4 regions of the Luteibacter pinisoli genome follow, and region 3 is predicted to be linked to each of the others. Evidence: predicted binding sites of a transcription regulator. Region 3 holds the regulator's gene; each other region holds the start of a gene.
The links. Region 3 encodes FliA, which starts transcription of late flagellar genes. Its sites were predicted from a motif close to TAAAGTTTNNCNNNCNNNGGCCGATAA; they were not measured.
Positions count from the first base shown of each region.

Region 1: a site for FliA is predicted at 3,796-3,822, ahead of FIV34_RS07085 (methyl-accepting chemotaxis protein). Genes of this name have one in related genera too.
Region 2: a site for FliA is predicted at 4,140-4,166, ahead of fliK (flagellar hook-length control protein FliK). Genes of this name have one in related genera too.
Region 4: a site for FliA is predicted at 2,624-2,650, ahead of FIV34_RS08790 (methyl-accepting chemotaxis protein). Genes of this name have one in related genera too.

Region 1 is NZ_CP041046.1:1,533,559-1,541,153, reverse strand. Features, by position in the region: gene FIV34_RS07100 (alpha-galactosidase) at 1-263, opposite strand, end outside; gene FIV34_RS07095 (aldose 1-epimerase) at 260-1,180, opposite strand; gene FIV34_RS07090 (FadR/GntR family transcriptional regulator) at 1,297-1,983, opposite strand; gene FIV34_RS07085 (methyl-accepting chemotaxis protein) at 2,108-3,760, opposite strand; gene FIV34_RS07080 (hypothetical protein) at 3,993-4,331, shown strand; gene FIV34_RS07075 (outer membrane protein) at 4,341-4,976, opposite strand; gene FIV34_RS07070 (alpha/beta hydrolase) at 5,201-6,190, shown strand; gene FIV34_RS07065 (hypothetical protein) at 6,213-6,416, opposite strand; gene FIV34_RS07060 (hypothetical protein) at 6,521-6,772, shown strand; tRNA gene FIV34_RS07055 (tRNA-Leu) at 6,799-6,885, opposite strand; tRNA gene FIV34_RS07050 (tRNA-Cys) at 6,935-7,008, opposite strand; tRNA gene FIV34_RS07045 (tRNA-Gly) at 7,086-7,161, opposite strand; gene pgsA (CDP-diacylglycerol--glycerol-3-phosphate 3-phosphatidyltransferase) at 7,200-7,595, opposite strand, start outside.
Region 2 is NZ_CP041046.1:3,622,615-3,630,209, reverse strand. Features, by position in the region: gene murL (UDP-N-acetyl-alpha-D-muramoyl-L-alanyl-L-glutamate epimerase) at 1-1,270, shown strand, start outside; gene murD (UDP-N-acetylmuramoyl-L-alanine--D-glutamate ligase) at 1,257-2,609, shown strand; gene FIV34_RS16560 (flagellar biosynthesis protein) at 2,650-2,913, opposite strand; gene fliK (flagellar hook-length control protein FliK) at 2,910-4,079, opposite strand; gene tgt (tRNA guanosine(34) transglycosylase Tgt) at 4,205-5,338, shown strand; gene yajC (preprotein translocase subunit YajC) at 5,479-5,817, shown strand; gene secD (protein translocase subunit SecD) at 5,878-7,595, shown strand, end outside.
Region 3 is NZ_CP041046.1:3,436,770-3,444,364, forward strand. Features, by position in the region: gene FIV34_RS15610 (protein phosphatase CheZ) at 1-359, opposite strand, end outside; gene cheY (chemotaxis response regulator CheY) at 370-771, opposite strand; gene FIV34_RS15620 (RNA polymerase sigma factor FliA) at 802-1,533, opposite strand; gene FIV34_RS15625 (MinD/ParA family protein) at 1,530-2,405, opposite strand; gene flhF (flagellar biosynthesis GTPase FlhF) at 2,475-3,821, opposite strand; gene flhA (flagellar biosynthesis protein FlhA) at 3,859-5,961, opposite strand; gene flhB (flagellar biosynthesis protein FlhB) at 5,967-7,112, opposite strand; gene fliR (flagellar biosynthetic protein FliR) at 7,116-7,595, opposite strand, start outside.
Region 4 is NZ_CP041046.1:1,917,312-1,924,906, reverse strand. Features, by position in the region: gene FIV34_RS08810 (tetratricopeptide repeat protein) at 1-618, shown strand, start outside; gene metX (homoserine O-acetyltransferase MetX) at 646-1,752, shown strand; gene FIV34_RS08800 (cysteine dioxygenase family protein) at 1,846-2,424, shown strand; tRNA gene FIV34_RS08795 (tRNA-Leu) at 2,449-2,535, shown strand; gene FIV34_RS08790 (methyl-accepting chemotaxis protein) at 2,718-4,001, shown strand; gene FIV34_RS08785 (hypothetical protein) at 4,303-4,647, opposite strand; gene FIV34_RS08780 (formylglycine-generating enzyme family protein) at 4,780-6,735, opposite strand; gene rnd (ribonuclease D) at 6,842-7,595, shown strand, end outside.

The DNA of each region.
Region 1 (7,595 bases), 1.9 Mb from region 3:
AACGACGAGCGCTCCGGTGCCGGCGTGGCGGGGCCGAGGGGATCGTCCTTCGCGAGGCGCGCGCCCCAGTACAGCGTCTGCAGGCGGCCGTCAGGGTCCACGCCCATGGCATACGTGACCTTGTCCGCATCGATCCGGAACACATGGGTGGAGGCATCGTAGCGGGGCGTCGCATCGCGCGGCGCCGGCGCGGCGGCCAGTGGCGTGGCCAGCGCTGCGGTCAACGCGAGCGTGAGTCGAGCAGTCGTAGCGAACGGGTTCAACAGGCTTGCCCCTCTTCAGAAACGCGGAATGCGAACGATCGCGCCAGGACCTCACCCGGCGCCAGCACCGTCATGCCATTCGCGACGGGGCCACCGGGGAGGTGCACCGCGTTCACCGGATGGTCGACGGGCTCAAAGCAGAAAAACGTCTCGCCCTCGGGCACGTAGAGCACGTACGTATCCACGTCGGCGGCGATGTCCATGCGCAGCCCGGCCTTCGGCCAGGTGATCCGCGCGACACCGTTCCAGCCCTGGAAGGCGTTGTTGAGCCCACCCGCGGGGAGGGCTTTACCAGAAGAAAAATCCCACGCCGGCGGCACCGAGTCGCGGGCGAGCGGTATGAGGTTCCGCTCGTCATTGCGCCACACCGCGCCTGCCGGGGCGTGCAGGTGCACGCTACCGTGGAGGGAAAAGAAAGGGTGCAGGCCCAGCCCGAACGGCAGCGGAGCCTGGCCGTGGTTGGTCACTGCGAGCTGCACGCTGAGCGTCTCGCCGTCGAGGCGGTACACCAGGCGCGCGCGGTAGTCATAGGCACCGTCGACCACGTCGTGGAGCACCAGCGCGGCTTCCTGTGCATCGTGCCGCTCGACGTCCCAGGCGCGCTGCCAGCCCGTGCCGTGGATGGGATAGTCGTCGTCGACCCGGTTCTGCGCCAAGCCCACGCGCGTGCCAGCGTGCTCGAAGCCGCCCGCGGTGATGCGGTTGCTCCATGGCACCAGCGGATAACACGCCAGCCCGTTCGGTTCGTGCTCGCCCGTGGCGGACAGTGGCACGTGGTCGCACGGGCGCATCAGCGCCACGGTGCCCCCGCTGCCCCGCCAGTCAAACCGCGCCACACCGCCGCCGACCTCGGGCAGCAGGGTAAGGCTCAACCGGTCGTTGGCCAGTGAGAGCACGTCAGGGTGACCCCGGGACATTCCAGCGCATGCCGCTACCCCACGAAGCGCCTCCCCACGGCGCGATAGGGCAATTGTAGTATTTTATAATTATATGTCGGCAAGCTGCGGCGCAGCATCGCCTCACGGCACGGGGTCTAGCGACGGCGCTGGATGTTCCGTCGCGACGCATCCACCATCGAGAACATGGCTGCGCGCGCCACCTCGGGCTGCTTGTGGCGAATCGCATCCAGCACTTTTTCGTGCTGTGGAAGCGCGGCCTTGAAGTCGACGGCCTTGCTCGCCGACAACAGGAAGTACTGGCCCAGCGCGGTCTCGATCACGGTGAACAGCGACACCATCAGCTCGTTGTTCGTGGCCTGCAGCATGGTTTCGTGGAACATGAGGTCCGCCTCGGCCCAGGCGTCCAGGTCTTCCGCTGCTTCCATGGCGGCATAGGCGCCCTTGAGCGCCGCCAGCTGCGCGGTGGTGCGCCGTTTCGCCGCCGCTGCCGCGGCGCCGGGCTCGATGAGTTCACGCATTTCCACGAGCTTGTCGACGAAATCGTCCGTGGGCATGAGCGCGCAACGCCACGCCAGCACATCCTGGTCCAGCTGCTTCCAGTGGACCGCCTCGCGGACGCGGGCACCCGTGCGCTGGCGCGATTCGATCAGGCCCTTGGCCACGAGGACCTTCATGGCCTCGCGCAGCGCAGTGCGGCTTACATTGAGCTTTTCCGCAAGGATGTCCTCACGCGGCAAACCCTCGCCTGGCGCCAGTTTGCCACCCACGATCAGCTGGCCCAGCTGCTGGACTACCTGGCTGTGCAGGTTGCGTGCTGACACCGGCTTCAAGGTGGGTCGCTCCTTATCGGGACGTCCACACGGTATTAGCCAGCCCGCGGCGTGGCAAGGTGGTTGCACCTGCAACCGCCGGAACCTGCCCGTTCGCAGGTTCCGGCGCGTGGGGTCAGAACTCGGTCCAGAGCTCGTCCTGGGCCACTGCCTGGCGAGGCGGCCGGGCAATGATCACCGGCGCAGCCGGCGCCACGGGCTCGCTTCGCGAAGGCCGCGCGGTATCGGCGGGCTCTTCGCCGGCGATGCTGAAGAACGCCACCTGGCGCATCAGTTCTTCGGACAGCTCGAGCATCTGCTTGCTCGCCGCGCTGGCCTCTTCCACCAGCGCTGCGTTCTGCTGGGTGACTTCGTCCAGCGCCGTCACGGCACCGTTTACCTGCTCGATGCCGGCCGACTGCTGAAGCGACGCGGCCGCGATATTGCCGACGATGCCGGACACACGGGTCGCCCCGGAGCCGATCAGCGCGAGCGCTTCACCCGTGCGGCCGACCAGCACGGCGCCCGTTTCCACGCGTTCGGACGCATCGGCGATCAGCTTCTTGATGTCACGCGCCGCCGTGGCACTGCGCTGCGCCAGCGAACGGACTTCACTGGCCACCACGGCGAAACCCCTGCCCTGTTCACCGGCGCGGGCGGCTTCGACGGCGGCATTGAGCGCCAGCAGGTTGGTCTGGAAGGCGATTTCGTCGATCAGTACCGCGATTTCGCCGACACTACGGCTGCTGCGAGTGATTTCGGCCATCGCCACGACGGCCTCCTGCGCGACCGTCTGGCCGGACACCGCGTCGCCGTGCAACGTGGTCGTCAGGTCACGGGCCATGTCGGCGCCCTCGGAGTTCTCGCGAACCGTCGCCGTCATTTCTTCCATCGAGGCGGCGGTTTCTTCGAGCGATGAAGCCTGCTCCTGCGTACGGCTGGAGAGGTCATCCGTTCCGGCGGAGATATCGCGCGCGGCATACGTCACCTGCTGCGCGTTGCTGCGCACCTGGCTGACGATGCGGGTGAGCTGCTCATCCATCGTGCCAAGCGCACGCAGCGTTTCACTCAGTTCGTCACTGCCGTCCACCTGCAGATGGTGGTTCAGTTCACCCTGGCTGATGCGCGCCGCGAGATCACGGGCACGCAGCAACGGCCGCATCACGGCGCGTGCCAGCAGGAAACCAAGCACCGCTACGAGGAGTGCCGACGCCAGCAGCACGCCAAGCGTGACGTACACCGTGCGGTGCTCACGGGCGGCGGCGGCCTTGTAGTCCTGGTCGGCCTGCTGCTCATTGACCGTGATGATCTGCGAGATCTGTGCCGTCGCTTCATCCATCGCCGGGCCGACGTCCTTGATCAGCAACGGCACGGCATCCTTGTCGCCATGCTCGAGCTTGCCGACCAGGGCCGCCAGGCGATCGTCGGAACGTTCGCGCGCGGCAACGAAAGCCTTCGCGGCCGTGCGCTCTTCTTCGCTGGTGACAAGGGCCGGGTAGTACGCCGCCCAGGATGTGGTCAGGCGCACCTGGGCCTTGGCGATGGCCTGCTTCGCGTCCGCAAGCGCCTCGGGCGTACCGCGAACGATCGCGCGGTTGGCCGCATTGCGCTGATCCATCAGGGCGGCACGCACCTCGCTGACGTCGACGATAGGCATGAGCGACGTGCGATACATGCCCTCCAGCCCCGCCTGGGTCTGGTCCAGCGCGTAGAGCCCGGTTGTCCCGATAACGATGGCGGCCAGCAATGCCGCCGCCATGGTCAAAATGATGCGCCACCTGATTGTCATGCTGCCCGTACTGCCCTAGGAAAAATTCCTAGACGTTAACGGCACGGTTTGCCCGGGCTTTAGCCACGTCGAGTGACGTAACGCATTGTTTTTCCTTATACCGGCACAGATTGTTTCTATTTCGCGACAATTTACGAACGGCCTTCACGTTGTGCCGAACTTTCATACCGTTGCGGCATTACCCGGCCCTCCCGCTTCGGTATAAAGCCGGCTCCCCTCACGTAGCCGTTAAATGATCCGCCAGCGCATTCGCCGAAATAACCTCTCCCTGATCCTTTCTGTCCTCGAACTTGCTGGCTTTGACACGCCCCAGGCGCAGGCTAACGCTCTCGGAAACATCGTTACCGCACGCAAGCTGACGCGCATGCCGCTCGGCGCCGATGTGCCGTCGATGTTCGCCCGCGGCGTGGAGCATGCGTTCGGCGTGCGGCGTGGATGGCTGGACCGGCCATGCAACTTGCCGCCGGCGTTGCCCAGGCGGCTCCTGACCCGCGTGCCGGTGACCACGGTGATCCCGGTTGTCGGTGATCCGGCGCAGGACGCGCCGGATCACCGGGAGCTCATCGCTTAGCGTCAACCGTTAAAAACGGAACTCGACGCCAGTGCCCCACACATCCGTGTTTTGCGTGAAGTGGTATCCGTACACCGAATAGTGCTGCGGGTAGTGGTCATACGTGAACTGAAGGCTGAGCTTCGGGGTGAAGTCGAATCCAAAGCCGGCCCCGGCGTACCAGCGCGTGTCGTACAACGTGTAGCCGTAGGTGGAGCTGACCGGCGGGTTATCGTCGATGATGCTGGTGTTGTGAAAGCGTGCTCGATTCCGGTAACGGGCGATGCCGCCACGAATCACCGCGTAGGTGCGGTCGGAGAAGTCCCACCGCGCATTCAATCCGAGCGTCGCTGCCTTTGCGCCATTGCGGCCATGCGTATCGGCAGTGATGGTGTGCGGGCCGGTGATATCCGTAAGGGACGTCGGGCCGGCCACGGTGTGGAACTTGCTGGTTCCGAGGTCCTGGTAGCCGCCCTCAACACCCACGTACAGCGACTGGGCTGCCGTCCACCGGTAGCCGCCGCTCACGCCCCAGGTCGTGCCCGTGTGATGCGTCGAGGCATGTCCGGCATCCGCCTGGACGAACGCGCCCTGCCCGTCCGCGTGGGCCACCGAAAAGCCAAGGGCGGCCACCAAGGCAAGCGTCGCCGTTACGTACTTCGTCATTTATTGGAATCCCCGTTCCTTGTGAAGGCGCGAGGATCATAGACGGCGCCTTCACGCGATTCTGTAGGCGAAGGCCTACAAAACTCTGCCGTTCAGATGGGCTTTAGCCGACCCTAGCCCGCGCACATCCTATGCATAGCGCACCCGAGCCATGCCTTAGCCATGAGAATGCCCGCACTGGGCATCAGACTGACCCTTCAACCTTCGCCGTAGGGAGAGGCGACATGACCACTGCACGATGGATCGGCCTGCTGGCCGCCTTGCTGATGCCCGTTGCTGCATGGGCAGCCACCACCGGCTCCGAGCCGCTGGTGAACCCGCAGAACAAGCCCTGGCAGCCCGAGGCACCGGCTGAGCAGATACTGCTCTGGCCCAAGGAACTCCACATCGCCGCCCCCGCTTACCCGGGTGACGAGGTGTATGGACAGGGCACGGGGTCCATTGCCGGCAAGCCCATCACGATGATCGAGCATGTCTCCCGGCCGACCATGAGCATCTTTCCGGCCAGGGGAAAGAACACCGGTGCTGCCATGCTGGTCTTCCCCGGCGGTGGCTATCGCGTCCTCGCCATCGACCTCGAGGGTACCGAGATCTGCGACTGGCTTACGGCGAAAGGCATCACGTGCGTTGTGTTGAAGTATCGCGTGCCGGGCTCGGGTCCTTATTGGAACAACGAGTGCAACTGCCGACGCACCCCAAGCGAGCCGATGGCCTTGCAGGATGCGCAGCGTGCGATGGGCTTGTTGCGCGAACGCGCTTCAACGCTCGGTATCGATCCGCACCGGATTGGCGTGGTGGGTTTCTCGGCGGGCGGCCGGATGGTGGCCGACATCAGCAATACAACGAAGCGCACCTACAAGCCCATCGACGCGGCCGATCGCCAGAGTAGCCGCCCCGACTTCGCCATGGCGCTTTATCCGGGCCACCTGTGGACGGAACCCGGCATCATGCTGACCCGCGAAGTGAAAATCGATCCCCGTGGGCCGCCGACTTTCATTGCGCAGGCTGAGGACGACGCCACGGACGATATCCGTGAATCACTCACCTACTACCTGGCGCTGCAGAAGGCGAATGTGCCGGTCGAAATGCACCTGTATGCAAAAGGCGGCCACGCCTTCGGGGTTCGAAAAACCGCTAACCCGATTACGCGCTGGACGGAGCTGGCGGAAACGTGGATGGAAACCATTGGAATGGTTCCGGCACCCGCACGATGAGGGCCACGATCCGGGCGGGACGTCAGTTCTTTTGGGCGGCCTGGATCGCGGCATTCACTCCGATGGTCGCCGCGCAATTAGCCGTCTTGCCATTCGAGCCGGACGAGCAAAACGGCTTGGGCCCCTGCACGCCCGTCGTGGGCCGGTCGTCCGCCCAGGTATGCGGGGTGATGCACCCGGTGAGAGCGGTGCAGAGCAGAAGAACCACGGCGGTCATCAGGCGCATGTCGGCATCCGGTAGTGGGCGCGACGGCATTCTGCACCCAGTCGGCTAGCGGCGTCTGTAGGAATTCGCCTAGGATTACTTATCAGGGGAAGGGAGAACGGACCATGGACGATTCGGGGCTTCTCGCGATGGGAGCCTGCGCGCTCGCGCGGTTTAGTGCATGCCGCTCGTCCTGGTGCATCGCATGGAACTCGGGCCTCGAGGTCGCGATTCTCATTGTCTTCTACGTGTTCTTCTTCCTTGATACCGTCAAGCACGAAGGAAGAGCGAAAGCGATTCGCGTCTTTTGGCCGATTGCGGCGTTTGTGGTGCTAGGTATAGCGCTTACCGTTTATCTCGCAATTGGTCGTTCCTGAAGCCCACGAGCGATGCGATAGACAGGTGGTGCCCGGAGTGGGACTCGAACCCACATACCCTTACGGATGAGGGATTTTAAGTCCCTTGCGTCTACCGATTTCGCCATCCGGGCTGAAAAGAAAAAAGGCGCACCGCGTGAGCGTTGCGCCTTTGGAATGCGATGGAGGCCGAGGTCGGAATCGAACCGGCGTACGCGGATTTGCAGTCCGCTGCATGACCACTCTGCCACCCGGCCATCGCTTGCGCACGCGGAGAGTAGCCGCATGGCGCTTAAAAAACAAAACCTCGGTTACCCGAGGCTTTGTGGAATCCTGGAGCGGGAAACGAGACTCGAACTCGCGACCCCGACCTTGGCAAGGTCGTGCTCTACCAACTGAGCTATTCCCGCGTCGTAGTCCGGCTATTTTAGGGAACTGGGGCGATGTGTCAACTGTTTTTGTCACCGCGTAATGCAGGCCATGCGGCGCGCAGGTAGTCGAGGCCGGACCAGATCGTAAGGATGCCCGCGATGACCAGCAGGGCCTCGCCGATGTGGTACAGGCGCAGCGTCTCGGCGTCGTGCTGGAGCAGGAGCACCACCAGCGCCACCATCTGCATCATGGTCTTCAGCTTGCCGAGGAAGGCCACCTTGACCTTCGAGCGGGCGCCGATCTCGGCCATCCACTCACGTAGCGCCGAGACGCTGATCTCGCGCCCCACGATGACCGCGGCGGTGACGGCCAACAGGATGCCCGGCCAGCCCGTGGGGGCCGACTGCACCAGCAGGAACAGCGTCACGGCGACCATGAGCTTGTCGGCCACCGGGTCTAGGAAGGCGCCGAA
Region 2 (7,595 bases), 190 kb from region 3:
GCTGGCGTACGCGTTCGACGACGGCCCGGAACTGGTGGAACGGATCACCTTCCCCGGTGCGCCGGCGATTCCGGCCGGGCGCGAGGCCGCCTTCGCGGCTGCCCTGCGCCTGCTCCACCTGGTCGCGGGTGTCAGCTACTACAAGGCCGGTATTCCGCCGTCCATCGTGGTGGAAGGCGCACCGCTGGACGAGGAGGGCGCGTCGATGTTCGACGCGCTCTACCTGCACGGGCTGGCCGAGTTCGCCTACCGCAACAAGCTGGACCTGCGCAGCCGCATCCGCTTCCCGCACAACGGCGCGGCACCGGGCAAGGCGCCGGCCATCGGCCTGCCGAAGCGCTCGCTGCTGCCGATCGGTGGCGGCAAGGATTCGGTGGTGGCGGTGGAGGCGGTGAAGTCCATCGGCGCCGACGCCACGGCGGTGTGGGTGGGTAATTCGCCGCTGATCGCCGAGTGCGCCGCGCGCACCGGCCTGTCCACGCTGAACATCTCGCGCGAGCTGGCGCCGGGCCTGTTCGAACTGAATCGCCTGGGTGCGTGGAACGGGCACATCCCGGTCACCGCCATCAACTCGGCCATCCTCGTCGTGGCCTCGGTGCTTTACGGCTACGACTCCATCGTGTTTGCCAACGAGCGGTCCGCGTCGGTGGCCACGCTGGAATACGAAGGCCAGGAAGTGAACCATCAGTGGAGCAAGGGCTTCGGTTTTGAGAAGACCTTCCACGATTACGTGCACTCGCACGTCGCCGCCGACCTTGATTACTGCTCGCTGCTGCGCCCGTGGTCCGAGCTGGCTGTGACCAGTGCGTTCGCGCGGCTGGGCGGCGAGTACTTCGGTGTGTTTTCCAGCTGCAACCGCAACTTCCGCATCCTCGGCCCCAAGCCGGCGGACCGCTGGTGCGGCCAGTGCCCGAAGTGCCACTTTGTCTTCCTCGCGCTGGCGCCGTTCATGGCCAAGCCGCGCCTGGTGCAGATCTTCGGCCGCAATCTTCTCGATGACGAAGAGCTGGCCAGTGCGTTCGACGCACTGCTCGAGTTCCACGATCACAAGCCCTTCGAATGCGTCGGCGAAGGTGCCGAGGCGCGTGCGGCCATGTACGCGCTGTCGGGCAAGCCGGATTGGCAGGAAGACGCCCTGGTGGCGCGCTTCCGCCGCGAGATCCTTCCCCAGCTGGATGTGTCCGAACTGGCCCTCGAGCCCTGGCTGAAGCCGGGCGCGTCGCACCTGGTGCCGTCGCGCCTGCTCGGAGCGCTGGATGCTCTGGGCTGATCTTGCCGGCAAGCGCGTCGCGGTCTGGGGTTTTGGCCGCGAAGGCCGCGCTGCGCTCGATGCGCTGGCGCTGAGGCTGCCGGGGCAGGGCGTCGATGTGTACCTCGGCGCGGACGAGGCGGAGTCAGCGCGCGCGGCGTATCCGCATGCCGTCGTCCATGCCGTCGCCCCCGATGCCGTCGCCTTGTCGTCCTACGACATCGTCATCAAGTCGCCTGGTATTTCGGCCTACAAGCCTGAACTGCTCGGCGCGCAGGCCGCAGGTACGCGCTTCACCTCGGGCACGGCATTGTGGTTCGGTGGCCATGCCGGTACGCGTTCGGTCGCCGTGACCGGCACCAAGGGCAAGAGCACGACGTCGGCGCTGATCGCGCACCTCGCCCGTTCGCTGGGCGTGCGCACCGCGCTGGCCGGCAATATCGGCTTGCCGTTGCTTGAACTCGACGACGGTGAAGCGGATCTGTGGGTGATCGAGCTGTCGAGCTTCCAGACCAGCGAGGCGCTCGGCGTCGACCTCGGTGTCGTCACCAGCCTGTATGAAGAACACCTCGACTGGCATGGCTCGCGCGAGCGCTATGTCGACGACAAGCTGAAACTGCTCGCCGCTTCCGCGCGCGTGTTGGTCAACGCGATGCAGCCGGCGCTGCTGGCGCGCGCGGCCGACCATCCGGGCCTGAATACGTTTGATGACGCGGCGGGCTGGCACGTGGCCGATGGCTGGATTCGTCGTGGCCCGGTCGATGTACTGGCCGTGGATCGTGTCAGCGCGCCGGGGCTGCATAACGCGATCAACGCGTGCGCCGCGCTGGCGGCGCTGGAATTGATGGGGCTTGATGCGCTGGCTGCCGCGCCGGCGCTGTCCACGTTCGTGCCGCTGCCGCATCGCCTGCAGCCGCTGGGCGAGCGGGGAGGCCTGCGCTGGATCAACGACTCCATCAGCACCACGCCGCTGGCGAGCCTCGCCGCGCTGGAGAGCGTGCATGACGCGCATGTCGCGCTGATCGTCGGCGGCCATGACCGCGGGCTGGACTGGACGGTGTTCGTCGAGGCCATGCGCGTGCAGGCGCCCGACGCCATCCTCTGCCAGGGCAGGAATGGCCCGCGCATCGCCGATGCACTGGAAGCCGCAGGCGTCGCCAACGTATTCCGCGCCACCGACCTTGCCGCCGCGGTGGGCGTCGCGCGGAATGCGCTGCAGGGCCAGGGCACCGTGGTGCTCTCACCCGGCGCACCCAGCTTCGATCAGTTCAAGGATTACGCAGAACGCGGCAAGCGCTTCGCCGAACTCGCAGGCTTCGAACCCCGAGCCGCCACCATCCAGGGCCTAGGCATTTTGTAGGAGCCCACCCTGTGGGCGACATCTTTCGCCCCACGCCCGCCTAATCGTGCGTAGCGTTAAGCAACGTCCCCACCACCGCCGCCAGCGCCGCATACAACTCCTTCGGCACATCCTCGCGCAGGCGAACCGCCGCCAGCAGCGTGGCGATCTGCGGATCCAGCTGCGGCGCAAGGCCGAGGGCCTGCGCGCGCTCGAGCAAGGCTTTCACACCGTCGGCGTCGATGCGCTGGGTGTTGCCGTTGCTGCTGGGCGTGGCCAGTCGCAGCGTCACGCTGCGCCGGGGATTCGGAAGGGACTGGGTCATGCGCGTGCTTCGAGAAGGACCGAGCTGTAAGCGCTGGTCGGTACCGGCAAGCCATGCATGCAGGCGAAGTGGTCGAGCTGCAGGTTGCTCTTCTCGAGCACGCGGCGCAGCGTATTGAATTCGTTTTCCAGGCGCCCGACGGTTTCGGCGTACTGCGCCCACAGGCGCACCGAGACACGCATGCCACGCAGTTGCACTTCGCCCTGCACGGCGCCCAGCGTCGGCGGATCGATGGCAAAGCCCACGGTCCACATGCCTTCCGGTTCGCCCGGACCGGGCTTGCCTTCCTCGATGCGCAGTTGGAGCACGTCGTAGCCACGCACGCCGGTCAGCGGAATCTCGACCATCCACAGGCCAGCCTGCGGCTGCGATTCCAGCTGGCCGATTTCAACGCGGGCCACGGCGGCGCGCACATCGGTGCGCAGATGCGATACCAGGCCGTCCGCGTCGGCCTCTTCGGCGAGCAGTTCCTCGGCGCGCGGCTGCGCCACGAGGGCACGCTGGGCGAGCGGGGGCGGGGTGTCGGTAAACGGACGCGACGGGGCCTGGATCATGGCCTGGCGCGTCTGCGGAATGTCGGTGAGGGCGCGGCGCAGGTTCAACAGCGCCGCCTTGAAGTCGTCGGTGGCCGGCGTCTCGTGGTGCGGCTCGGCCAGCTGCGCTTCGAGGAACGCGCCACTCTTGGCGATCGCCTGCTTCATGCCGTCCGGCGTGCTCACGTCTTCCGGCTTGCTGATCGATGCTTCCAGCGTGGCCAGGGCCGTACGCAGCGGCTCGGGCAACACCCGGGCCACCGGCCGGCGGGCCAGCGCGGAAAGCACGCTCAAAAGCTGCGAGTAGCCGTTCTGCTGGGGCAGGCGCTCGCGCAGGCCCTGCATGGCGACTTGTTCGGTCTGGTTGCCCAGCATCACTTCCAGCTGGGGCTGCGGCCCCTGGGTCATCACCCGCACCTGGAACTGCTGGGGCAGGGAGGTGCCCGTGGCGTCCGCTTCCACCGGCATGCCGCCGATATCGAGGAGGATCTTCCCCGTGTCCATCTGGCCCAGCAGGCGGGCAGACAGCAACTGCCCCACCGCCCAGGTCTGGGTGGCAGCGGCCGTTACCGTGGTACCCGCGGCCGCACCGGCCCAAAGCTGGGCGGCGAGGCTGGTCGGCTGGATGATCAAGGGCAGGTCCTCCGGGGGCCTGGGCGGCACCCTGCATTGGGTGCGCTCCTGTGATCGTAAGAATCGGCTGACACGGGAAAAGCTTTAGGTGAGGGCCCCTCGGCCAGACGGGTTAGAATGGTTGGATGAGTAACCTCCCTTTCGAACTCCTCGCCACCGATGGCGCGGCGCGGCGCGGGCGCCTGCGCTTCGGCCGTGGCACCGTGGAAACCCCGGCCTTCATGCCGGTGGGCACCTATGGCTCGGTCAAGGCCATGACCCCGCGCGATGTCCTGGACACCGGCGCCGAGATCATCCTTGGCAACACTTTCCATCTCTTCCTGCGTCCCGGCCTGGATATCGTCGGCAAGTTCGGCGGCCTGCATAAGTTCATTGGCTGGAACAAGCCGATCCTTACCGATTCCGGTGGCTTCCAGGTCTTTTCGCTGGCACATAAGCGCAAGATCACCGAAGAAGGCGTCACGTTTGCCTCGCCGGTGGATGGTTCGAAGGTGTTCCTGTCGCCCGAGGTCTCCATGGAGATCCAGACGGTGCTGGATTCGGACGTGGCCATGATCTTCGACGAGTGCACGCCGTATCCGGCCACGGAGAAGGTGGCCTCGGACTCGATGGAGCTCAGCCTGCGCTGGGCCGAGCGTTCGCGCCGGGCGTTCAACGACCTGAAGAACCCGAACAACCTGTTCGGCATCGTCCAGGGCAGCACGTTCGAGAACCTGCGTCGCCGTTCCGTCGAGCAGCTGGTCGATATCGGCTTCGATGGCTACGCCGTGGGTGGCCTGGCCGTCGGCGAGCCCGAGGCCGAGCGCAACCACACGCTGGACTTCACCCTCCCGCTGCTGCCGAAGGACCGCCCGCGCTACCTCATGGGCGTCGGCCGGCCGGAAGACATCGTGGAGGCCGTGCGCCGTGGCATCGACATGTTCGATTGCGTGATGCCGACACGTAACGCGCGCAATGGCTTCCTGTTCACCGACGAAGGCACCTTGCGGATCCGCAATGCGAAGTTCGCCACCGACACCCGGGTGATCGAGGAAGGCTGCGACTGCTACGCCTGCGCCAACGGCTTCAGCCGCGCGTATCTACGCCATCTCGACCGCTGCAATGAAATCCTCGGCAGTCAGCTGGCCACGATGCACAACCTGCGTCACTATCAGCGGCTGATGAGCGGCCTCCGTGGCGCCATCGAGGCCGGCACCCTCGACGATTTCGTGGCAGCGTTCTATGCCGCACGCCGCAAGGCGGAAGTCGACGGGCAGTAAGGCCTTGCAGGGCGCCCACGGCGCCCCCAAAGCCTTGGACGGGTGCGGTACACCGCCGCCGGGGGGCGTGGCATAATCCACGATCTTTTTACGTGAACGGTCGCTTTTCCTAGACCGTTCCATGACTTGCGAGAAATCTGATGAGCCCTGTGACTTACGCCGCCATTGCCCAGGCCGCCCCGGCTGCCGCCCCGCAGGGCGCGTTTGGCCTTTCCCCGCTGATCATGATGGCCGTGCTGTTCGGCATCTTCTATTTCATGATGATCCGCCCGCAGATGAAGCGTCAGAAGGAGCACCGCGCCCTCCTGTCCGCCCTGGCCAAGGGCGACGAGGTGGTGATGAACGGTGGTCTCGCCGGCCGCATCGAGGAAGTGGGCGACGCCTTCGTCAAGGTGGAAATCGCACCGGGCGTGGTCGTCCAGATGCAGAAGGGTGCCGTCACCCAGGTGCTGCCGAAGGGCAGCCTCAAGAAGAACTGAGTTTTGTCTCAGACGCGTCAGCCGCGGCCGCGAGTCGGCCGCACCCATGGAATGTAAGGCATGAGTGATTTTCCACGCTGGAAGTACGCGCTGGTCTTGATCGTGTTGCTCGTCGGCATCGTCTACGCGCTGCCGAACGTCTTCCCGCCCCAGCCGGCGGTGCAGATTTCGGGCAACCGTGGCGCGGCGGTTGACGCGACCCTGAAGAGCAAGGTCGACACCCTGCTGGCCACCGCGAAGGTGCCGGCATCGTCTATCGATGTGAATGAAAAGGATGGCCGCCTGTTGGCGCGCTTCGGCAATATCGATCAGCAGGCCAAGGCATCCGATGCCCTGCGCACGGGCCTGGGCGACGACTACACGGTGGCGCTGAACCTCGCTTCCACCGTGCCGTCGTGGCTGCGTTCGCTCAACGCTAACTCGATGCCGCTGGGCCTCGATCTGCAGGGCGGCGTGCACTTCCTTATGGAAGTGGACCAAAACGCAGTTATCGATACGCAGGAGACTCGCTACACGGACGATATCCGCGCCCTGCTCCATGACAAGGGCGTTCAGTACGATGCCGTCTCGCGTAACGCGCGCGGTCAGGGCGTGAACGTGGTGGCGCGTACCGAGGCCGATCGCCAGAAGGCGGCTGCGCTGATTGGTGCCGACTACCCGGATCTCGTCGTCAACGATGGCGAATCCAGCGGTAATCGTTTCGTGCTGAATGCCGTGGTCAAGCCTGCAAAACTGCGCGATCTAGCGCAGGGGACCATTACCCAGAACGTCACGACGCTGCGCCAGCGCGTGAACCAGTTGGGTGTGTCCGAGCCGCTGATCCAGCAGCAGGGTGCCAACCAGATCATCGTCGAACTCGCCGGCGTGCAGGATACTGCCGAGGCCAAGAAGATCATCGGTGCCACCGCTACGCTGCAGTACCGTGCGGGCTTGTATACCTCGCAGCAGGCGATGGATGCAGCCCGTTCGGGCAGCGTTCCGCCTGATGCCAAGCTGTATTTTGACCAGGACCATATTCCTCGGTTGCTCAGCAAGAAGGTCATCGCAAGTGGCGACGAGTTGGTCACTGCCGTCTCCGGGCGTGATACCCAGAATGGCACGCCAAATGTCCTGGTCACATTGAATTCCGCAGGCGCTCGCAAGATGCAGGAATTCAGCTCGGACAACATCGGAAAGCCGATGGCGGTGCTTTATATCACCCGCACGCTGGAATCGAAGGTTGTTGACGGAAAAGAAATAAAGACGCCCAAGATTAGCGAAGAGGTGATCAGTTACGCGACGATTCAAGGGCCTCTTGGCAAGCAGTTCCAGACCAATGGTCTTCGTTCGGATGCAGAAGCCTCCGAATTGGCGCTGCTCCTGCGAGGCGGCTCACTGGCCGCTCCGGTCGATATCGTCGGTGAAAGCGTCATTGGCCCGAGCCTCGGCGCGGACAACATCGACAAGGGCTTCAAGGCTGTGATGCTGGGCCTGGGTCTTGTGCTCGTCGCGGCCGCCATCTACTACAAACTGTTCGGCATCGTCGCCGACATCGCCCTGTTCCTCAACCTGGTGCTGCTCGTGGCCGTTATGTCGGCTATCGGCGTCACCCTCACCATGCCGGGTATCGCCGGTATCGTGCTGACGTTGGGTATGGCGATCGATGCGAACGTGCTGATCTGCGAACGCATCCGAGAGGAGCTGCGCAACGGCTCGTCGCCGCTGGCGTCCATCCGCACCGGTTACGACAAGGCGTGGGCGACCATTCTTGATGCGAACGTGACCCACCTGCTTGCCGC
Region 3 (7,595 bases):
TGGTCGAGCACGAGCAGCTCGTCGGCCTCTTTCGCCAGGGCCTGCGCCTGCGGGCGCAACTTGTCGCTGAAATCCAGCGTGCGGTGGGCCGCCTGCGAACTCATTTCGAGCACGTCACGCAGGTGCTTGCGCGCGTCACTCATCGTGCCCGGGATGCCTTCGCTGGAGATATCGGCGGCAAGGCGGCGGGCGGATTCGTGGAGGTCGCGCGCCAGGTGGCCCAGCGCCATGAACAGGTGCTGCTCGCGGCTGCGGATAAGGCTGTCGAGCGCCTTTTCAAAAGCCACGCTATCGTCGGCGTCGAGCAGCTCGCGCAGTTCGGGGGCCACGTCCTGGCCAGCGGAAATCATCGTGTTCATGGTCAGTCCCTTAGCCCGCGGCCGCAGCGAGTCGTTCGAAGATCTTGTCGAGCTTTTCCTTCAGCGTGACGGCCGTGAACGGCTTCACGACGTAACCATTCACGCCGCTCTGCGCGGCTGCGATGATCTGGTCGCGGTTGTTCTCGGCCGTGACCATCAGCACCGGCAGCTTCTTCAGCGCGGCGTCGGCACGAATGGCACGCAACAGGTCGATGCCGGTCATGTTCGGCATGTTCCAGTCGGTGACCACCAGGTCGATGGGCTGCGAGCGCAGCAGCGCCAGCGCCGCGTTGCCGTCTTCCGCTTCCTGGATGAGCGTGTTGGTGAAACCCAGCTCCACCAGCAGGTTACGGACGATGCGCCGCATGGTGGAGAAATCGTCCACCACGAGGATTTTCATGTTCTTGTCCAAAACGTTCTCCGCCTTACTGCCGCGTCGTTCTTAGTGTTTGTCTTTCCAACCTGACATGCGTGCACGGAGTCGGATCAGGGCCTGGCCATGGATCTGGCACACGCGCGATTCGCTCACTCCCAACACCGCACCGATTTCCTTCAGGTTGAGTTCTTCATCGTAGTACAGCGACATCACCAGCTTTTCGCGCTCGGGAAGCCCGTCGATCGAGTCGGCGAGCGCATGGCGCAGGCCGTCTTTTTCGAACAGGCCGTCCGGGCCCGCGGCGTCCGGGTCGGCCACGTCGATCGCGAAACCTTCGTCGCCTTCCGGCGCCGTCAGGCTCAGCAACCGCGCACTCGCCGCGTCGGCCAGGATCTGGTTGTACTCCATGGCATCGATGCCAAGACGCTTCATCACTTCCACGTCGTTGGCGTCGCCGCCGGTTTCGTTCTCGATCTGCCTGGTGACTTCCGCCACTTCGCGCAACTTTCGGTGCACGGAGCGCGGGGTCCAGTCCGTCTTGCGCAGTTCGTCCAGCATGGCGCCACGAATGCGGATGCCCGCATAGGTTTCGAAGCTGGCCGCGCGAGTCGGCGAATAGTTCCTTGCCGCCTCAAGCAGGCCGATCATCCCGGCTTGCATGAGGTCGTTCGCATCGACGCTGGGCGGCAGGCGGCCCATCAGGTGATAGGCAATCCGGCGCACCAGCGGCGCGTGCGTTTTTACCAGTTGATCGGCCGGAACCTTAGTGATTTCAAGGTATTCGCTCGCGACGCTCACAACGGCAGCCCTCCCCCCACGTGCTCGCGGCCGGCAAAAAAGCCGATCCGACCCTGACCACGGGGTTCGGGTTCACCCCATGTATCGACCGACCTGGCCATATTCTTGAATCCCACCGCCGAACGGCTGCTGGGCCAGGCTTCGACCACCGCCGACTGGCGGCGGATGGCCTGGCGCAGGTACTCGTCGTGCGGAACCATGCCCATGAAATCCAGGGACACATCGAGGAACCGATTGGTCACCCGGGAGAGCTTTTCGAACAGCTGGCGGCCTTCCTGCGCGTGGCGAACCATGTTGGCCACGATGCGGAAGCGGTTCACCGCGAATTCGCGCGACAGCACCTTGATGAGTGCGTAGGCGTCGGTGAGCGAGGCCGGCTCGTCGCAGACCACCACCACGACCTCGTCGGAGGCGGCGGCAAACATCGACACGCTATCGGAGATGCCCGCGGCGGTGTCGACAATCAGGTACTCCGGCGCCAGCGGGTATTCGTCGAAGGCGCGGATGACGGCGGCATGCTCGATGTTCGGCAGCTGGGCCATGCGGCGGGTACCGGAGGTGGCCGGGATCACCTTCAGGCCATGCGGCGCTTCCAGCACCAGGTCTTCGATGGCGCAGGCGCCTTCGAGCATGTGACCGAGATGGCGCGTGGGCTGCAGACCGAGCAGCACGTCGATATTGGCCATGCCGAGGTCGGCGTCCAGCAGGAGGACGTCACGCCCGCCCATGGCCAGGGCCATGCCGAGGTTCACGGCCACCGTGGTCTTGCCCACGCCGCCCTTGCCGCCCGCGATCGCGATGCTCCGCGTGGGGCGGCGGTCGGCTAGCCAGTTAAGCGTGGCGGCCTGGGAATTGTCGACGTGTGTGGTCATGAAGGAGTTCACTGCCGTGAAAGAGGTTGCGGATGCGGTTGCCGGGGTCACGTTCGTCAGAATCTGCGATCAGGCCAGGGCCGGTGAAGACGCGAAGCCGAAGCGGTCGGCAAGTATGGCGTCATCCGGTTCGTCGTTGCGCTGCTTGAGCATCTGGGCGGCGAGGCAGACCAGCTTGCGTGCGTCAGCAGTGGCGATGTCTTCGGGAACGCGCTGGCCATCCGTGGTGTAGTCGAGCGGCATGCCGTGGCGGATCACCGCCGACAGCGCGCCACCCAGGAGCGGGGTTTCGTCGAGCTTGGTAAGAATGGCGCTCTGCGGCTTCAGCGGCGCATAGGCGCGCACCGCGTTGTCGATGGCCTGGGCCTGGGCGTTGGCGGCGAGCACCAGGCACACGCGGACGTCGGCCATCGCACGCAGCGTCTCGAACTGCTGCTGCAGCTTCGGGTCGTTGCCGGCCAGGCCAGCGGTGTCGATCAGTACGGTGTGCTTGCCACGCAGCTGCAGCAGCACCGTGCGCAGGCTGGCGGCGTCGTGGGCGTTATACACACGCACGCCCAGAAGGCGCCCATAGTGTTCCAGCTGCGCGCCAGCACCGATGCGGTACTGGTCGGCGCTGATCAGCGCGACGTTGGAAGCCCCGTGGCGCAGCACCGCGCGGGCGGCAAGCTTGGCGATGGTGGTGGTCTTGCCGACGCCGGTGGTGCCGACGAAGGCGGTGATGCCACCCCCGACGGTGTCGAAGTTGCGGCCGCTGGTGCGGATGTTGCGCGAGAGGATGCCCAGCGGCAGGTAACGGGCCTGCTCGACGGTCATGTCCGCGGGCAGTTCGGCGCACAGGGCGCGGGCCACGTCGCCGTCGATACCGAGGCGGGTCATCTCGCGAAGGACACGGGCGCGCAGCGGCTGCTCGCGGTCCATCTGGTTCCAGGCCAGCGCGGAGAGCTGCACTTCCAGCATCTCGCGCAGGTTGTTGATTTCGGCGCGCATGCCGTTCACCGCGGTGTCGTTCTGCGGCGCGCTGACGGTGGCGGCGCGCACCACGTCGGCGACGCTGGCGGCGAGCGCGGAGGACGACTGGCGCTGCGGCGCGTTCGGGTTGGCCGGCGCGGCCTTCGCGGCACGCTCGACGGCGGCGGCCGTGGCGGCGCGGGCCTGGTCGACGCGGGCCAGGCGCTCGGCTTCGCGGGTATCGCGCACCGCACGCATGATGCCGGGCTTCTCTTCCGCCTGCGGCTCGTCGAACGCAAAGCCGGCCTCGCGGACCAGGGCCTCGTCGTAGTCGAGCGCAGCGATGATCTCGATGCCGTCGTCCATGCGCCGCGTGGAGAGGATCACGGCGTCCGGACCCTGCTCGTCACGCACCTGGCGCATGGCCTGGCGCATATCGGAAGCAACGAATCGTTTGATTTTCATGCGATCGATCCTGTTCTTGTCGCGCGGTACGTCATGTCTAGCGTCCCAGTGCCGTCACCAACTTGACGCGGCGGTTATCCGGAACCTCGTTGTAGGCAAGTACATGCAGGTTTTGGGCCACATGGCGCGTAAAGCGCGACAACCAGGGACGAAGGGCCGGCGAGACCAGCAGCACGGCCGGTTCACCCGCCGCTTCCTGCCGACGCGCGGCTTCGGCGACGTTCTTCTGCAGGCGATCGGCCAGGCCCGGCTCGACGGCCGCGCCGGCGGGGCCACCACCCTGCAGGGATTGCAGCAGGATCTGTTCGAGCTCCGGCGCCAAAGTAATGACAGGCACTTCCGAACCCAGGCCGGCGATTTCCTGGACGATCTGGCGACCGAGGGTGACGCGCACCGCGGCGGCGAGCACGCCCGGATCCTGGCTCTGCCCCGCATGCTCCGCCAGCGATTCGACGATGCCGCGGAAGTTGCGGATGGGCACGCGCTCGGCCAGCAGGTTCTGCAGCACCTTGACCACGGCGCCAAGCGACAGGCGCTTGGGTACCAGGTCTTCCACCAGCTTAGGGGTCTGCTGGGCCAGGCGGTCGAGCAGCTGCTGGACGTCCTGGTGGCCAATGAGTTCGTGGGCGTGGTTTTGCAGGATGTGCGACAGGTGCGTCGCGATGACGGTGGCCGGGTCGACCACGGTGTAGCCCAGCGTCTGCGCGTGTTCGCGCATGCCCGGCTCGATCCACACCGCGTCCAGGCCAAAGGCCGGGTCGCGCGTGGCGATACCGTTGATGGTGCCGTGCACCCGGCCCGGGTCGATCGCGAGCATGCGCTCGGTATGGATCTCGGCCTCGCCCATGGGCACGCCCATCAGGGAGATGCGGTAGCCATGCGGTGCCAGGTCGAGGTTGTCGCGGATGTGCACGGACGGCACCAGGAAGCCCAGCTCCTGGGACAGCTTGCGCCGCACGGACTTGATGCGGGCCATGAGTTCGCCGCCCTGCGCCTTGTCCACCAGCGGGATCAGGCGGTAGCCGACTTCGAGGCCGATGGTGTCCACCTGGGCCACGTCTTCCCACGACAGTTCGAGGCGCTCGGCCGGCGGCGCGGCCTCCAGCGCGGCAAGCTCGGTGCCCGGCGCGCCCGGCGTGCCGGTCGCTGGCGCCTGCTTGCCCTGGTGCAGCTTGAACGCGGCGAAGCCGGCGATGCCCGCCAGCAGGAGGAACGGAATATTCGGCATGCCCGGGATCAGGCCCATGACGCCGAGCACCGCCGCGGCCACGCCCAGCGCCTTCGGCTGCGCAAACAGCTGGCCGAACACCTGCTTGCCCATCTCCTGCGACTTGGACACGCGGGTGACGATCACCGCCGTGGCGATGGAGAGCATCAGGCCGGGCACCTGGGCGACGAGGCCGTCACCGATGGTCAGCAGCGTGTAGGTACGGGCCGCTTCGCTAGCCGACAGGCCATGCTGGAACATGCCGATGAAGAAGCCACCCAGCATGTTGATCGCGAGGATGAGCATGCCGGCGGTGGCGTCGCCGCGGACGAACTTCGAGGCACCGTCCATCGAGCCGTAGAAGTCGGCTTCCTCGCGGACTTCCTGGCGGCGCTCGCGCGCCTGTTCCTGGGTGAGCAGGCCGGCGTTGAGGTCGGCGTCGATTGCCATCTGCTTGCCGGGCATGGCGTCGAGGGTAAAGCGGGCGGTCACTTCGGACACGCGGGTGGCGCCCTTGGTCACCACCACGAAGTTGATGATGGTGAGGATGGCGAAGACCACGAAGCCGACGGCGAAGTTGCCGCCGATGACGAACTCGGCGAAGGCCTCGATCACCTTGCCGGCCGCGCCCGGGCCGTTATGGCCGTGCAGCAGCACCACGCGGGTGGAGGCGATATTCAGGGCCAGGCGCAGCAACGTGGCGAACAGGACCACCGTCGGGAACGAGGCCAGCTCCAGCGGCCGCATCACGTACATGGTGGCCAGCAGGATCACCAGCGACAGCGCGATGTTGAAGGTGAACAGCAGGTCCAGCATGAACGGCGGCAGCGGCAGCATCATCATGCCGAGCATGATCAGCATGGCGACCGGTGCGGCGACGCCACGGCGGCCGATCTGCCGGAAGGTGCCCATCAGGTTGGTGGAAGCTGCCATGTGTCTCACTTGTCCATGCGGTAAGGGCCCATCAGCTCCGGATCGATATCCTGCTGGGGCATGTCAGGCGGGACGTCGCCAACGGCGATCGCCTGCTTCAAACGGAACACGTAGGCCAGGATCTGGGCCACGGCCACGTACAGGGCCGAGGGGATTTCGCGTCCGATCTCCGTCGTGTGATACAAGGCTCGTGCCAACGGAGCCGCTTCCACCACCGGAACCTTCGCATCGGTGCCGACTTGCCGGATCTGCAGGGCCATTACATCCATGCCCTTGGCCACCACGCGTGGCGCTCCCATGCGGTTTTCGTCGTATTTCAGGGCCACCGAGAAGTGGCTCGGGTTGGCCACGATGACGTCGGCCGTGGGCACGTCTTCCATCATCCGGCGCCGCGCCATCTGGTGCTGCATCTGGCGGATTTTTGACTTCAGTTCCGGCGAGCCCTCGTTTTCCTTGTGCTCGTCCTTCACTTCCTGCTTGGTCATCTTCATCTTCGTGGTGAAGCTGTACTTCTGCCACGGCGCGTCGACCAGGGCGATGCCACCCAGGGCCAGGGCGAAGATGAGCGAGGCGCTGCCGAACACGCCGAAGGCATGGGCGATGCCCTCGTTCACCTGGCCGGTGCCGACGGCATACATTTCCGAGGTGCTCTTGCGCAGGTACCAGGCCAGCGCACCGCCGATCAGCAGCAGCTTGAGCAGGGATTTGCCCAGCTCCACAAGGCCGTTCTTGGACACCAGGCGGGAGAACCCCTGGATCGGGTTCAGCCGGTCGAACTTGGGTACCAGGGCTTCCAGCGAGAAATTGAGGCCGCCCATCACCGCCGGGGCGGCCACCGAGGCGGCCATCAGCACGGCGAACAGCGGGCCGAGCATGCGCAGGGCCTCCATCACCGCCGTCATCAGGGCCCGATTGAGGCCGTTGGCGGCAAACAGGTCTTCGCGGCCATAGCGCAGGCCGACGTGCATGATGTTCGCGGCGTGGATGGCCATCTGCTCGTGCGAGGCAATGAGCATGGCCACGCCGGAGAACACCACGATGGCCGTCGACAGGTCGCGCGAGCGCGGCAGCTCGCCCTTTTCACGGGCTTCGCGAAGGCGTTTGTCACTTGGACTTTCGGTTTTGTCTTCCTTATCCGCACCCTCGCTCATGGCCTACCTCCCGATGAGCTGGCGCATGGTTCCCCATGCGTCGGTGGTGAGCGAATCGAAGGCGCTGGGCAGGCCGCGCAGGGCGAGCCACACCGCGACCAGGCCAAGGCAGATGGTGATCGGGAAACCGACGGCAAACAGGTTCATGGACGGCGCCGAACGGCTGATGGCGCCAAAGCCGAGGTTGACCACGAGCAGCGCGGTGAGCGCAGGCAAGGCGACGCGGACGGCGCCGGCAAACAGGTGCGTGGCGAAGGTCAGCACCGCCCAGAGGCCGTCGGTGCCCATGCCCGCCTGCCCAACCGGCATGCTGCGGAAGCTTTCGGCCAGCAGGTCGATGAGCTGCAGGTGGCCGTTCATCACCAGGAACAGCAGGGTGACGAGCATGGTGTAGAACTGGCTGATCACCGGCGTGGTGCCGCCGACGCCGGGATTCACCACTTCGGCGAAGCCCAGGCTCATGGCCTGCGACACGAACTGGCC
Region 4 (7,595 bases), 1.5 Mb from region 3:
CTCGCCCTGCTGCTCGTGCCGCTGGTCCGCCATGGGCGCCAGCATGGCCGTTCCCGCGCGATGTTCGCCGTCGCCGCCGTACTGGCGGTCGTGCTGCCGCTGGGCAGTGTCGGCCTGTACACCCTGGTCGGCACGCCCTCCACACTGAATGGCGTGGCGCCGCCGCAGGAAATGACCGTGGCCCAGGCCGTGGACGCCCTGCAGGCGCGCCTGAAAGCGAATCCGGGTGACATTGAAGGCTGGCTGATGCTCGGCCAGACCTACACCATGGTCAAACAGCCCGCGGCGGCGCGCGACGCGTACGACGGCGCACTGAAGGCCGACGCGACCAACGTGCCGGCCATGGTCGGCTGGGCCGAGGCCGACTCCATGGCCCGCGACGACCACCGCATCGACGGCCGCGCGCTCACCCTGCTCCAGCAGGCCGTCGCGGCGCAACCGGACAGCCAGAAGGCCTTGTGGCTGCTCGGCATCGCCCAGTTCCAGCACGCGCAGTACACCGACGCCGCGGCGACCTGGCGCCACCTGCAACCGCTGCTGGACCCGGATTCGAACGTGGCCCACGCTGTCGCCCAGCAGATCGAGCTGGCTGACAAGCGCGCCGCCGGCACCCCGTAAGACGAACCGCGAACCGAGGAGCAGCGCATGGGCGACGCCCGCCATTTCCATGACCTGACCACGCCGTTTCGCATGAAGCGTGGCGGTGAGCTGCACGGCGCCCGGGTAGCGTATGAAACCTGGGGCACGCTGGACGCCGGGCGCGCCAACGCGATCCTCATCCTCACCGGCCTGTCGCCGAGCGCGCACGCCGCGTCCAATGCCGTGGATCCGACGCCGGGCTGGTGGGAAGACATGATCGGCCCGGGCCGCGCGTTCGATACGGATCGTTACTTCGTGATCTGCGTGAACTCGCTGGGCAGCGACAAGGGCTCGACCAGCCCGGCATCGGTCGACCCGGCCACGGGCGAGCCGTACCGCCTCACCTTTCCCGAGCTGTCGCTGGAAGACGTCGCCAACGCCGCGTATGAGGCGGTGCGCGACGGGCTCGGCATCGCGCAGCTGGCATGCCTCGTCGGCTGCTCCATGGGCGGCATGAGCGCGCTGGCGTACATGGTGTTGCACCCGGGCTCTGCCCGCACGCACATCAGCGTCGATACCGCGCCGCAGGCGCAGCCCTTCGCCATCGCCATTCGCTCGCTGCAACGCGAGGCCATCCGGCTGGACCCGAACTGGCGCGAAGGCCATTACGGCGGCGATGTATGGCCGGACCACGGCATGAGCATCGCGCGCAAGCTCGGCGTCATTACCTATCGCTCGGCCATGGAATGGAACGGCCGCTTCGCCCGCATTCGCCTGGATGCGGACGAGCGCGACGGCAACCAGCCCTTCGGCTTCGAGTTCCAGGTGGAGTCCTACCTCGAGGGCCACGCTCGCCGGTTCAACCGCCAGTTTGACCCGAATGCGTACCTGTACCTGTCGCGTGCCAGCGACTGGTTCGATGTGTCCGAGTATGGCGAGGGCAGCATCCAGCGTGGCCTGTCGCGCATCGCGGTAGAACGTGCGCTGGTCATTGGCGTCAGCACCGACATCCTGTTCCCGCTGGAGCAGCAGGAGACGATCGCCAAGGGCCTGGAAGCCGCCGGGGCAGACGTGGAGTTCGTCGCGCTGGATTCCCCCCAGGGCCACGACGCCTTCCTGGTCGACATCGAGAACTACAGCCGCGCCATCGGTGGCTTCCTGCGGTCGCTTTGACGCACCGTACGGCCTTACACGGCCGGCACCGCCGCGCCCTGCTATGATCGTCCGCAGCGTTCCGTCCCCACGTCCCTGCAAGAGGTTCCAGCCATGATCACGGTCGATTTCCCGGGTAGCCGCACGCTCATCGACGCCATCGACAGCGCGGTAAGCCAGGCGACCACCCCGGCGATCACGGATTCGCTGCGCAAATCGCTGTGCAAGCTGATCCGCTCCCAGGCGGTCACCCTTCCCGCCTGCGTGTTCGAGACCGCCGGCGACCACTACGCCCGCCGTGAGCTCTACCGCAGCGACGAACACGGCTACAGCGTGGTGGCGATGACCTGGGGCCCGGGCCAGGGCACCCTGATCCACGACCACAGCGGCATGTGGTGCGTCGAAGGTGTCTGGAATGGCGCGCTGGAAATCGTCCAGTACGAGCTGCTCGAGCACGACGCCACCCGCTACCACTTCCGTCCCGTCGGCACGATCGACGCCGGCCCGGGTTCGGCCGGCAGCCTGATCCCGCCGCACGAGTACCACACCATCCGCAACCCGAGCGACGACTCGCTGGCCGTCAGCCTGCACATCTACTCCGGCCGCATGACCCAGTGCGCCGTGTTCGACCCGCAGGGCGACGACTGGTACCAGCGCACCGAGCGCCAGCTAGGCCTCGACCGGATGCATTGATTCCCGCATAATCGCCAGCCCCATGCCGAAATGGCGGAACCGGTAGACGCGGCGGACTCAAAATCCGTTTGTAGAGATACAGTGTGGGTTCGAGTCCCACTTTCGGCACCAAGGTTTTTAGAGGCCTCCCATCGCGGAGGCCTTTTTTATGCTTTCCGCCCGAATAGTTACGATATTCACCGGATTCGTTATTTTTGCCTAAAGTGTGCATGGGCATCGCCGATATGTGATGTACATCACATTCTTGGCGGGGTGGAACGATGATTGGTCGGTGGATGCGACAGCAGCAGGCGATGCGCGGAAAGCTCGCGGCGCTGGACAAGGTGCAGGCCATCATCGAGTTCGCCCCGGACGGCACGGTGGTCCACGCCAATGCCCTGTTCCTCCAGACCATGGGTTACCGGCTGCAGGACATCGTCGGGCGGCATCACCGCCAGTTCGTCGATCCGGTCGAAGCCGGTTCCCCGGCCTACACGGCCTTCTGGGATGGCCTGCGCGACGGCAAGGCGGACTCGGGGCTCTACCGTCGCCTGCACAGGAACGGCGGCGATGTGTGGCTGCAGTCCTCGTACAACCCGATCTTCGACGCGTTCGGCCGGGTGTCGGGCGTGGTGAAGTACGCCACGGACGTCACCGAACGGCGCATCGCCGAGGCTGACATGGACGGCCGCCTGCGTGCGATCGACCGCGCCCAGGCCACCATCGCGTTCGCCCTCGACGGGACGATCCTCGAGGCGAACGACAACTTCCTCGCGGCCATGGGCTACACGCTGGACGAGATCGCTGGCCGCCACCACCGGATGTTCGTCGACCCGATCGAGGCTGCGTCCGACAGCTACGCGCAGTTCTGGGCGGGGCTGCGCGAAGGCCGCCACGACAGCGGGCTCTATCGGCGCTTCGGCAAGGGTGGCCGCATCGTCTGGATCCAGGCGACGTACAACCCCATCCTCGATGCCCAGGGCAACCCGGTGCGCGTCATCAAGTACGCCACCGACATCACCGCGCAGACCGTGGCGGCGCAGACCCTACAGCGCGAGGTGGTCTCGCTGTCTGGCGCGGTGCTCGATAACGCCCTCAAGGCGGGTCGCGCCGAAGAGCTTGCCGACGGCGCGCGCGTCGCCGCGCAACGGGGCGGCGGTGTCGTCGCCGACGTGGTCCGCACCATGGGGGCCATCCAGGAAAGCACGCGCTCGGTCGAAGACATCCTCGAACTGATCGACACCATCGCCTTCCAGACCAACCTGCTCTCGCTCAACGCCGCCATCGAAGCCGCGCATGCGGGCGAGAGCGGCAAGGGCTTCGCTGTCGTCGCCGACGAGGTACGCCAGCTGGCGATGCGCAGCGGCACCGCCTCGAAACAGATCCACGCCCTGATCGGCGACGCCCGCGACCGCGTGGACGAAGGCGCCGAACTCGTCGGCACCGCAGGCCTGGTCATGGAAGAAATCCTCGGCGCGGTGAGCCAGGTGACCGACGTCACCACGGCCATCGGCGAAAGCGCGAAGCTCCAGTCCACCGGCATCGACCGGGTGAATGCCGCTGTGAGCGAGCTGGAGAGCGTCTACGGGCAGCTTTAGACCATCGATGGCAGCGGGCCCAAGACGATCGCCCTACAAGGCTTGGGCATTAGGCTGACAAGATTTCGCGGCTAACCGGAAACGTGAACAGCCACGTCGGCCCGTAACATGGCCGGATGGCTAATTTCATGATGATTGATGGGCTTCCCGCCACCGTCTGGTTCGACGCGGATATCGCTATGTTCGCGGGCGAACTCCTGGTTCCGCATGGCAGCGCAGACTTTTATGCCCCAGACACGGAGACGCTTCGCCTCGAGGGTGCGATTTCCCTAAGGGTACTCCGCGAGACCCAGGCGCCGTTTTAGCGGGCAATCGCCGGGGCCGGATACTCGGTGGTCGTCTCGAACTCGGCGTACGGCTGCGAGGCCTCATGCAGGGCGCTCAGCGGCATGCGCTCGGCGACGCCCATGAGGCGGGCGCGGAGCGCGGCCACTTCGCGGACTTTCTCGGAAGCGGCGTAGGAATACTCATTGGTCATCTCAAAGGCGGCGACCACGTTGCCGCCTTCGCTGCGCATGATCCACGGTCGTCGCGCGGTGATCAGGCCGGCCCGCTGCATGGCCTCGTAGACTTCCAGGAGGATGGCGATCACCAGGTCGGTGCGACCTGGGAACGGACGGTAGCCTACGATGATCGATGTGGCCACGGTGGCTCGCCTTTATCGCGCCTAGGGAACGTGACAAGCATCTCCATGAGAATCGTTTTCGTCAAGCGATCGTGCCTGTCGATTCGGCAGCACCTGAGCGGGGCCCGGCCCTTTTCGCGTGTACGGCCGCCCTTACAGCTCGCGGGCGACGCGGAAGCCCACGCGAGCGCTGCGCACGTCGGCCGAGGCACCCTGGCGATACGCCGAGCGGACCATGTCAGGCGCGCTGCCCCAGGAGCCGCCGCGGACCACGCGCCGGCTGCATCCCGGGTTGACCCACGCCTCCGCGGTACGCGGCGCGCGGATGTAATTGTCGTGCCAGCAGTCCGCGACCCATTCCGACACATTGCCGCCCATGTCGTAGAGCCCGTACGGATTCGGGCTGAAGCTCATGACCGGCGCGGGGCCCCAGTAACCGTCCTTGTAGGCGTTGAAGGCGTTGCTCCAGCGGCGGCCGGAGCCTGAGCGGTCGTTGCCACCGGTAAGGTTTTCGACGTGCGACGAGGGCACGCCGTCGCCCCACCAGAACCGGGTGGTGGTGCCGCCGCGCAGGGCGTATTCGAACTCGGCCTCGCTGGGCAACCGGTAGACCTTCCCCGTGCGCTGCGAGAGCCAGTCCGCGTAGGCCTTCGCGTCGTTCCAGGAAATATTGATGACCGGGAGGCGATCCTGCCCGGGCTTGCCGGCGTAGTCGTCCTGCCACGTGGCCGACGGATCATCACGCAGGCCGCCGCTCTGCTCGTCGTAGACGCTGCCACCGCCGAGCGTCTGGGACTGCGGCACGTAACCGGTGGCCCGGACGAAATCACGGAACTGGCCGATGGTGATCGCACTGCGCGCCATCGCGTAGCCCTTGGCCATTTCAACCTCATGCGCCGGCGCTTCATCCGTATCGTGTCCGGTTTCGCCATCGGGCGAACCCATCATGAACTTGCCGGTAGGCACCACGACCATCGGCGGCGCCTGCCCCGTGGAATCCACGAAGCGATCGGAGAACAGCTGGCCGGGCTTGTAGCTGGCGTAGAGCTTGGCGTTGGTCACGCGCTCGTTGAAGTCGTCGATGCCGGCCAGGTCCGGGCTGGTCTGCTGTGCCTTCGCGGCGAGCTGCTGGGCCAGTTCAACGTTGCCGCCATCCAGTGCCGAGCGCGCCTGCGCGAGCATGGCCGCGCCACTCTGCCGGCGCATGCCTTCAATGCGTCCCCGCGTGTCCTGCAGGGCCTGCGAGCCTGGCTCGATGGCCGCGGCCTCGGCCAGTGCCGTGTCGGCGGCCGCGAAATCGCTCTGCGCGACGGCGGCCAGTGCCTGGTCGAGCACCACGTGCTGCACCTGGCCGACGCCCTGGATGGCGACGGCATTCTGCGGATCCAGCTGGAGCACCTGGCGATAGGTATCCAGCGCGCTGTCGCCGCGCGGCTGGCTGGCCCTGCCCGCCTGGAGCTGGGTGGCGGCGGTGGTGAGGAGCGGGCGTACCTTGTCCAGCACGGCGAGTTGCTGCTGCAACGGCTGTACGTCCTTCGCACTGTTCGGCAACGCCTTCAGCGCGCTGAGCGAATCGCGCGCGGCATCGGCGTCACCGAGGGCGATGTCCTGCTCGATCTCGGCCACGAGGCGCGCCCGGATTTCATCCATGCCTGACAGGGCGCGCTGGCTATCCGCTTTTTCCTTCAACGCCGCGGCGTACAGCGCAGCGGCACTGTCCTTGCCGCCGACCAGGCGATCCGCGGCCAGCGCCTTGTCGCCGCGATCGAGCAAGGCGGTGAATTCCGGCGAGTCCGGCGTGGCCTGCGGCGGCAGCTGCACCTCGGTGTTTTTCTCGCGGCGGCGCGCGGCGATCACCGCGGCCGGTGCAAGCACCAGTGGCGGCCCAGCGTCGACTTCGGACGCCACGGCCTGAGCGGCCCCCGTGGGGCGCTGGTCGAAACCCATGGTGGTGGGCTGGCTGCGGGTCGGCGTGCGTGTCGCCGTCTGGCCCGGCTCGACGTGCAGCAACTGCGGAAAGAAGTGATAGAACAACGCGAAACCCAGCACGGCCACACCCATCGCGCCGCCAATGGCGCGCTGTCGGCGGACGGTCTCGGTGTTGGGCATGGTGGGCGGTTCCGCGTGAGCCTGCTATCGTGCGGTGCCACCTTAGGGAATCGTGCGCTGCAGGGCAACACGCGCGCGCGGCCCCGTTTATCTACAAGGATGCTCCATGTCATCGAGCGAACTCGCGCCCGCCGCCCCGTGGATCGACCATCGGGACGACCTGGCCGCCTGGCTGGCGCCGATCGGCCCAACGGCGGTGGTCGGCCTCGACACCGAGTTCATGCGCCGCAACACCTTCTATCCGCAGCTCGCGCTCCTGCAGCTGGCACATGAAGGCCGTTACGCGCTGATCGATCCGCTGGGCGATACGCTGGGCGATACGTTACAGCCGGTGTTCGCGGCGCAGCCCGTCGTCACCGTGATGCACAGCGCCGGCGAAGACCTCGAAGCGATGGCGCCGTTCCTGCCTGACGGCCCGCACACGTTGTTTGATACGCAGATCGCGGCGGCGTTCGTCGGCATGGGCCTCGGCATCAGTTACCGCGCCCTGGTGGCCGACCTCGTTGGTGCCGAACTGGACAAGGGCGAAACGCGCAGCGACTGGCTGCAGCGTCCGCTCACCGAATCGCAGAAGCTCTACGCCACGCTGGACGTGGTGCACCTTCACCCGGTCCACGCCATCCTTACCGAGCGCCTCGCCGAACGCGGGCGCGAGGCATGGCATGCCGAGGACTGCGCACGCATGAAGCGCCGTGCCAGCCAGCGTGAGGGCGACCCGCAGCCGCAGCGTGGCTTCAAGCCCGCGGCAGACTGGCCGCGCGAGCGCCAGGCCCTGCTCCGCCGCATCCTGCGCTGGCGCGAAACCACGGCCCGCACGCTGGACAAGCCGCGTTCGTGGTTGCTGGAAGATGCCCACGCGC